2 regions of the Faecalibacillus sp. MSK20_93 genome follow, and region 2 is predicted to be linked to the other one. Evidence: riboswitches for the same ligand, from Rfam matches in the RefSeq annotation. Region 2 holds a riboswitch; the other holds the start of a gene.
What was found. Region 2 has a riboswitch for lysine ahead of LJD34_RS03425 (Na+/H+ antiporter NhaC family protein). Riboswitches for the same ligand answer to the same signal wherever they lie in the genome.
Positions count from the first base shown of each region.

Region 1 (4,748 bases), on a different contig from region 2:
GCTTTAGCTGCAGCCAAAGCACCTTGAACAAAAACATCTTTTGATAAAGCTGTATGTTTAATTTCAATAATTTCATCTAATCCTGCAAACATAATTTCATGTTCACCAAAAATTGTTCCACCACGAAGAGCTTGAATACCAATTTCTTCTTTTTTTCTTTTTTCATGAAGTGAACTACGATCATAAACAGGTGTTGTTCCTTGAATTTCATCTTCCATTACTTCATATAAAAGTTTTGCTGTACCTGATGGTGCATCAATTTTTTGATTATGATGTTTTTCTAAGATTTCAATATCATAACCATTATCATAGAATTCTTTAGCAACTTGTCTTAAAATTTTTGTCACCATTTGAATTCCAAAGCTTGTATTATAAGATTGGAAGATAGCAATTTCTTTAGAAGCTTCTTCAATCTTATCTAATTCTTTCTTAGAAAAACCAGTTGTTGCAAAAACAACTTTTGTTTTATTCTTTTTAGCGTAAGCTAAAATATCATCAAGATTGTTTGGATGTGAAAAATCAATAATCACATCCGCACGATCTTGGACTTCTGTTAAATTACTATACATTGCTTCTGGTGCTTTTTCATCAAATTCATAAGAAACCACACCAATTAAATCAAACTCATCTTTTTCTCTTAATTGATGAGCAACTTTCTTACCCATCAAACCATATCCATATAATAATACTTTCATCCTAATACCCCAATTTTTCAAATTCATCCATTGCATCAAATAATGCTTTTTTATTTTCATCAGTTGTTGTAATTAATGGTAATCTTAAACATTCTCCACAAACACCCATTTTAGCAAGAGCTGCTTTAGGCATAATTGGGTTTACATCAATAAATAATAAACGTGAAATAGGATCTAAAGCATAAGCTAATGGTTGTGCTTCTTTAATATTTCCTTTTAAAATTAATTGTGTTAATTTTTCTACCGCTTCTGGATATAAGTTAGAAGTAACAGAAATAACTCCTTTTCCTCCAGCTGCCATAAATGGAAGGATATTATCATCACATCCTGAATATAAATCAAAGTCTAAATCAGCTGTTTTCGCTAAGACTTCCATGGCATAAGCAATATTATCAGTGGCATCTTTCATTGCTTGAATATTTTTATGTTTAGCAAGTTCAACAACGGTATCAACTGAAATATTTAATCCTGTTCTTCCTGGTACATTGTATAAAATCATTGGAATATCAACAGCATCAGCAATTGTTGTATAATGTTGAATTAAACCTCTTTGACTTGTTTTATTGTAGTAAGGTGTTACAACAAGAATCGCATCTGCCCCTTTTTCTTTAGCATAACGTGCTTTCTTTAAAGCTGTTTGTGTATCATTTGAACCAGCTCCACAAATAACTTTAACCCCTGTTCCTTTCGCAAGTTCTAATGTTAGATCTAATAATTTAAATTCATCTTCAATTGTAATGGTTGCTGTTTCACCTGTTGTTCCATTTACAAGTAAAGCTTGTACACCACCATCAATCATTCTTTGAACTTGTTTTTTAAATCCTTCAAAATCAATGTCTCCGTTATCAAACATTGGTAATACAAGTGCAACTGCACTTCCTTCAAAAATTGTCATATTTATTTATCCTCCTCGATATGAAATCTTTCTTTTAATAACTGAATTGCTTGATCTAAATTCTTTTTATCAATAACTAAAGAAATTGTTCTTTTACTTGTCGTAATTTGATAAAAATGAATATTAGCTTGTCCTAAGACATCAAATACTTCAGCTGCTAAACCTGGTGTTGTTTCCACCAATTTTCCCCCAACAGCAACTTTAGCGTATTTTCTAATTTGATAAATTTGAATTTGTTTAAATTCATCTTTTAATTTCATGATTGCTTGATTTAGTTTTAATTGGAATTCTTGATCTAATGTAATTTCAATTTGAACAAAATCATCAACAGTAACTTGTGAAATCATGTCTACATTAATTTCTTCATCTTTTAATATAGAAAAGATTTTCGCAATCATTTTAGGATGTTTTGGTACATTTAATAACTTAAGTTGAATGATTTCTCTTTCACAACTTATAGCTTCAATAATATCGTTCATAATTTCCTCCCTATATTTTATTCACCCTCATATAAAAAGTGACAAATAAAAAATTGCAATGAGTATCATTGCAACAAAAAAATTCGTTATCAATGATAGCTCCCCATTACCTTTAGATAATGACAGTTGAATAGGTCTTTCCTAGACACCCAAGATTATACCTCATGCAATAGATACAATCTTTCGGCAAGTGCTCCTCCTTCATTACCTTGTTGCATCAAATAATAATAATCTCATAACATCTTGCGCCTCTATCTTTATTTGAATAGATTTTATCACATCTTTAAATAGTATACAATAATAAGCCTTATTATTTTTCATTTATCAGTAATTTTGATATGATGGAAACAGGAGGGATATTTATGTTATTTATTTGTTATCCAAAATGTTCTACATGTAAAAAAGCTAAAAAATTCTTAACGGATCATCAAATTGAGTTTGATGAAAGACATATCGTTGAAGAAAAACTAAATAAAGATGAATTAAAAGCACTTTATTTAAAGAGTGGATTACCACTTAAAAGATTCTTTAATACATCAGGTAATCTTTATAAAGAAAAACATTTAAAAGATATTTTACCGACTTTAAGTGAAGATGAACAATTAGAACTGCTTTCTACTAATGGAATGCTTGTTAAAAGACCTATACTTGAAACGAAAGACAAAGTTCTTGTTGGTTTTAAAGAAGAACAATATAAGGAACTTCTCTAATGCCTGCTGGATATACACATTATTGTTTTGGTAAAGATGTTTATAAACATCTTGATGATCAAAATATTAAAGATTTATTACTCAGAAATGAAAATTGTTTTTTAATTGGTCTTCATGGTCCAGATATTTTCTTTTATGAAAGATGGAATAAAATAGCAAGAAAGATGCATCAAGAAAAAGCCAATACTTTCTTTGAAAAGGCACAAGATATTATTCAAAGTGAAGCACAACTTGCTTATATTCTTGGTTTTATTTGTCATTATTTATTAGATAGTCAAATGCACCCTTATATTAAAAGGATGATTAAAAATACAAATATGGATCATTTTGAAATAGAATCCGATTACGATCGTCTTCTTTTAAAAAGAAATCATCAAGATCCATTACATAAAGAAATCTATGAACATATTCGCTTTAAAGAAAAAGAAATATGTACTATTCAATCCTTTTTTCCTGAACTATCTTATTTAGATATTGAAAAAGCTCTTAAAGGATTAAAAAGAATTGATCATTTATTAAAAGCCCCTAGTTTTTTAAAAAGGGGGCTTATTTATGGATGTTTCCATCTCACATTCAATTTTCATAAACTCCAAGGTTTAATTATTAACTACCATCATAATAAAGAAATGGAAAAATATAATGATATTCTTGATAAGATCTACCAACAAACCTTAAAAGAAGCTCTTATTTATCTTCCTTTATATATTCAAAACTATAAAAAACACGCTCCTTTACCAGAACGCTACTATCACAACTACAAATAGTGCATCAAACGATGCACTATTTTTTATAAATCAAAACCATCTTTGAAAGCTTTACCAACATTTTCTCCTAAAACACGATACGTATTATTTACCATATCAAAAGCAATAATTTCCATTTTATCTACATCTATCTTACCATTTTCATCTAAATAATCTTCATCAATAGAAACATTCACAACATTTCCAATTAAGTTTCCATCTTCAAAAGATTCAACAGTACATTCTAAAGTAAGTGGATATTCTTCAATAATTGGTGCATCTACATATTTTGAAGGTGTTACATGGACACCACTTTTTTCAATCTTATCTTCTTTATTTCCAGAAACAACACCAAAATAATCAGAAATCTTTTCCGTTTTCTTTGTCGCAAAAGATAAAGTAAAAGCTTTCTTTAATTCTAAATTATCTGTTGTTTTATGTTTAGAAAGTGATACATAAACTTGATTATAATCATAAACACCACCCCACGCAGCATTCATGACATTGGCCTTACCATCTTGATCATATGTTGCAAGCATTAAAACAGGTAAAGGCATAAATTGCATTTTATCTCCTAAATCTTTTCTCATATATATAATTCTCCTGTGTATTTCTATTATATCACTTCTTAAATTTGAGACAAATTGAGTAAAAGACTTTGATATAATAAAAGTGTTATCGGACACTCCTTGACAGGAGATGGTATTTAACTTAGTTTGTTCTGTCATGGCAGGCGTAATGACTTATTACATATGCAAATGGTTAGACAGATTTTTCAAACGATAACTAGCCTCGTGTTAAATGTTCACGCTAAAAAACAAGAAAAGGTTAGAGCTGCCACTCTAGCCTTTTCATTTTGTGATATCTAATGTTTTTGAATTTCATCAATATTATAGCATTGCATCTTAAGACTATCTACGATAAAAAATATAAACTTTATCATTTTTAATATTCAATAAATAGTTCCTTTTAAATCTTATATTATACCATAATATCTATATTTTTTTAATTCTATTTTAATTATTTTATATCCTATACAATGTTCATATAGAAGAGTTTAAAAATGAGGTAAATAATATGGAAAATAGAAAATTGATTGATAGAGACGAGATATACTTTTTAGTATTTTTTTCTAACTTTTTTATAGGTATGTTATTATTAACAATCAAATATAATTTTGATTCAATTCAAGCATTTTTTGTATTTGCAAATATAGATCCTATTCC
Region 1 covers NZ_JAJDKA010000008.1:21,284-26,031, reverse strand. Annotated here, with positions in the region: gene dapB (4-hydroxy-tetrahydrodipicolinate reductase) at 1-695, opposite strand, end outside; gene dapA (4-hydroxy-tetrahydrodipicolinate synthase) at 697-1,590, opposite strand; gene LJD34_RS04105 (ACT domain-containing protein) at 1,593-2,069, opposite strand; lysine riboswitch at 2,158-2,331, opposite strand; gene LJD34_RS04100 (arsenate reductase family protein) at 2,432-2,779, shown strand; gene LJD34_RS04095 (zinc dependent phospholipase C family protein) at 2,779-3,543, shown strand; gene LJD34_RS04090 (flavin reductase family protein) at 3,567-4,112, opposite strand; gene LJD34_RS04085 (hypothetical protein) at 4,600-4,748, shown strand, end outside.
Region 1: another riboswitch for lysine. It lies ahead of LJD34_RS04105 (ACT domain-containing protein); the one in region 2 lies ahead of LJD34_RS03425 (Na+/H+ antiporter NhaC family protein).

Region 2 (4,748 bases):
GTTTATCACCACTTACATATAACGCTACTGAAATCATTACAGAAGATATTGGAGATCATTGGATTCAATTAGAAAGTTTCACAACAAAAATGAATATTAAACATGTTCAAGATTTTAAAAAAGAAGTGAACTTTGATGTCAATAAAGTATTGATCACTGGAGAACCTGCGTATGTGGCTCAAATTTTAGATGAATTCAAAGCTCCATATGAAGGAAAGATGTCTATTTATAGAAGTGATCCTTATTTTATTGAATGTATGGCAAATGGAATTGATAAAGCTGCTTCTTTAGATGTTTTATGTAAGAAATTAGGAATTAAACAAGAAGAAACAATTGCTTTTGGTGATGGTTATAATGATTTATCATTAATTGAATATTGTGGATATGGTGTTGCTATGGAAAATGCTGTAGATGAAGTAAAAGAAAGAGCAAACTACATTACTTTATCTAACAACGATAATGGAATTGCTTATTGTTTAAAACAATTAGAAGAAAAAGGACTTATTTAAACTCTTAAGAAATTAAGAGTTTTTTAAAATGATAAAAAAACAAATCGCTTTTCATAGCACAGAAATAGAAGAAGTATACACCCTTTATCAACAAGCATTTCCAAAAAATGAACAAATGGATTTAACTCGATTATTTGATGAATTACATTTAGGCGCTATTTATGGTTATTATCAAGAAAATCAACTTGTAGGTTTTGCTATTTTATGTATTCAAAGTCAAATAGCGCATATTTTATATCTTGCTGTAAAAAAAGAATATCGTGATCAAGGTATAGGAAGCTATATTCTTAATGATCTAGCAAAACAATATGATTCTAAAAAGATTATTGTAGATATTGAAAAAATTAAAGATACTTCTAATAAAGAACAAAGAATAAAAAGAAAACAATTTTATTTAAAAAATGATTTTAAAGAAACAGATGTCTTTTATGCTTGGCAAGGAGAAGATTATGTTATTTTAAGTAAAAATGGAATTGTTCAAAAAAAAGAATTTTGGAATTTTTGGGATTCCTTAAAGAAGGAGAAAAAATGAAGTTAGTTGCACCTAAACTATCCTATATAGAAAAAACAAGTTTTGAAGAATGTTTAAAAAAAATGAAATTTCAAGATGTTCATATTGATCAAAATATTCAACAAAGAACAATTATTCAAGATTTAACTTTTGATGGTTGTCTTTTTGAAAATATTGATTTTACTAAAGTTTCATTAAAGCATCTTGATTTAATAGATGTTACTTTTGATAAATGTGATCTATCAAATCAAAATTTTGATCATCAATATTTAAATCGTGTACAATTTAAAAACTGTAAATTAACAGGAACTTCTTTTATTGAAACAAATTTAAAAGATGTTTTATTTGATCATTGTCAGGGACGTTATAGTAATTTATCATCAAGTCAATTGTTCAATGTTATGTTTGATCATTGTGATTTACAAGAAGCATCATTTTATGATGCAAACTTTAAAAAAATACAATTTAATGAAACAAATTTAATACAAAGTGAACTTGCTTCATTACATCATAAAGGATTAGATTTATCTACATGTCAAATACAAGGGGCAATGTTTGATCTAGCAAGTTTAAAAGGATTGATTATTAATGATTTTCAAGCTGTAGATTTAATAGGGATCCTTGGTGTTAAAGTAAAATAAAAATGTTGTCATTTGGCAACATTTTTATGCTATATAAGCAAGTAATAATTTTAAAGTATTTTCTACAGCTTGAAGATGTGTTCTTTCCATACCATGACTAGCTGCTACACCTGGGCCAATTAAAGCGCCTTTAATATTTTGACCACCACGTAAAGCGGCTGAAACATCACTGCTGTAATAAGGATAAATATCAATAGCGTATTGTAACTGATGCGTACTTGCAAGTTCAATGAGTTTAGAAGTTAAATCATAATCATAAGGTCCACTACCATCTTTAGCACAAATACTGACATCATATTCACTACAAGCTAAATCTTCACCAATACATCCCATATCTACAGCAATCAATTCATCAATATCAGGATGAATATAACTACTTCCGTGTCCTACTTCTTCATAAGTAGAAATAATAATAATGAGATTATGTCTGGGTTTAATATGATTATTAGCTAAATGCTTAAGTATTCCAAATAAAATAGCGACAGACATTTTATCATCTAAAAAACGTGATTTAATAAAACCAGATGCTGTAATTTCAGTTTTAGGATCATAAGCAATATAATCACCATTTTGAATACCTAAAGCTTGTACATCTTCTTTATTTTTAACTACTTCATCAATTCTTACATGCATATTTTCACAATCTCTCGGTGCACTTTTAGCATCTTTATAAACATGAACAGCAGGATAATTAGAAAGAATTGTTCCTGTATAACATTTACCACTTCTTGTATGAATACGACAATATTCACCATCCAATGTAGGAATAATTGGCCCACCAACATTTGTAAAAGCTAATGTGCCATCACTTTTAATACTTCTAACCATTAATCCTAAAGTATCCACATGACCACAAAATCCTACTGTATAATCATCTTGACCTTCAACATAAATTTCTAGATTTCCTTTATTTGTTTGATGCGTATGAAATCCTAAATTCTCAGCTTCTTTTTGACAATGGTGAATGACTTCTTTGGTATATCCAGAAGGACTATCAATTGCCATGATTTCTTTTAAAAAGTTTATGATATAATCATTCATTTTACTACCTCCTAAAGGTATTATATCATAATAAATTGTACTTGATTTTATACAATTTGATTGACAAGTATGTTGGACTTTGTTATTCTTGAAAAGACAAAATAGAAGAATTGGTAGAGGTGCATGAATCAAGAGTAATTGTTGATAATGTTTGGTGACAGTCAACAATGAAAGGGAAACGTGCCGAAGAAAATAACAGCACCAAATGTTATTTATCTGGGAAATTATAAAATATATAATTTCTTGTCACTTTTTAGTGGAGAGCTATCTTGTATGTAAAGTACTTTGATATTCTCAAGGTACTTTTTTTATGGAGGAAAAGAATGAATTATGTAAAGACAATATGGGCTTTATTACCGCCTGTAATCGCAATTATTTTTGCTTTAAAAACAAAAGAAGTTTATATTTCATTACTCATTGGAATTGTTTCAGGAACTTTATTACTAACAAATTTTCATCTTATTGAAAGTTTAAATTTATTGTTTGATACAGTTGTTAATTGTTTAAGTAAACCTTCTAATATTGGAATTTTAATATTTTTAGTAATGTTAGGAATTATTGTGACTTTAATGACTAAAAGTGGAGGAAGTCAAGCTTATGGAAAATGGGCTAAAAAGAAGATGAAATCTTCTAAACAATCTTTGTTTTCTACTTTTATTTTAGGCGTTGTTATCTTTGTTGATGATTACTTTAACTGTTTAACAGTTGGAAGTGTTATGCGTGAAATCACAGATGAATTTAAAGTTTCAAGAGCAATGCTTGCCTATATTATTGATAGTACAGCAGCACCTGTTTGTATTATTGCACCTATTTCATCATGGGCTGCAGCTGTAAGTGGTTATACCTCAGGGGATGGTTTTCAATTGTTTTTAAATACAATTCCTTTTAATCTTTATGCTCTTTTAACAATTGTCATGGTTTGTTATGTTATTGGCAGTGAGTTTCATCTTGGAAAGATGAAAAAACATGAATTAGCTGCTCAAAATGGCGATGTTTGTTTTGGGGATGATTCTTATCAGACAAATGAAGAAATTTCTTATAATCAAAAGGGGAAAGTTCTAGATTTGATTTTACCTGTTATTGTTTTAATTATGAGTTGTATTATTGGGATGATTTATACTGGAGGATTCTTTGATGGAAAAGATTTAATTACTGCTTTTAGTCAATGTGATGCTTCGAGAGGGCTTGTTTATGGTACATTTGTTACTTTGATCTTTGTCTTTATTTTATATATTCCAAGAAAAATTATTTCTTATAATGAATTTGTAGAATGTATTCCTGAAGGTTTTAAAGCAATGGTTCCATCTATTTTGATTTTGGTTCTTGCATGGTCTTTAGGAGATTTAGTTTCTAATCAGTTACAAGCAGGGGCATTTGTTTATAATACGTTACAATCTGCTTCTATTTCAACAGCTATTTTACCAGCATGTTTATTTATTGTTGGGGCAGGTCTTTCTTTTTCAACAGGGACATCTTGGGGAACTTTTGGTATTTTGATTCCGATGGCAACTTCTTTATTTCCAGAAGGATCAACAATGTTGGTGATTTCCATTGCTTCCATTCTTGCAGGTGCCGTTTGTGGTGATCATATTTCACCTATTTCAGATACGACAATTATGGCTTCTACAGGGGCGCAATGTAATCATCTTTATCATGTAACCACTCAAATTCCATATGCCTTAGTTGTCGCAAGTGCTTGTTTTATAGGATATCTTGTTGCTGGATTTACACAAAATGTATTATTAACATTATTTGTTGCTTTTGTTTCATTAAGCATCATTATTTTTGTAATTCGTCTTTATCAAAAAAAGAGTTCATAAAAACATTTGAACCTCAAAATATATTGTGGTATAGTGTTGCGGGTGATAAAAATGAAAAAGAGTAAGATATCTTTAATAATGAAAATCATTGCAGTAGTCGCATCTCTTTATGGAATGTTACAATCATTAGATCATTGGATGTTTTTTACGTATTTTACGAATTTATCCAATATCTTTATAGATATTATGTTAGTGATTTTCATTATTTATGATCTAAAAAAAGCAA
Region 2 covers NZ_JAJDKA010000006.1:58,462-63,209, reverse strand. Annotated here, with positions in the region: gene LJD34_RS03445 (Cof-type HAD-IIB family hydrolase) at 1-509, shown strand, start outside; gene LJD34_RS03440 (GNAT family N-acetyltransferase) at 538-1,041, shown strand; gene LJD34_RS03435 (pentapeptide repeat-containing protein) at 1,038-1,661, shown strand; gene LJD34_RS03430 (M42 family metallopeptidase) at 1,686-2,702, opposite strand; lysine riboswitch at 2,809-2,977, shown strand; gene LJD34_RS03425 (Na+/H+ antiporter NhaC family protein) at 3,026-4,522, shown strand; gene LJD34_RS03420 (Pr6Pr family membrane protein) at 4,574-4,748, shown strand, end outside.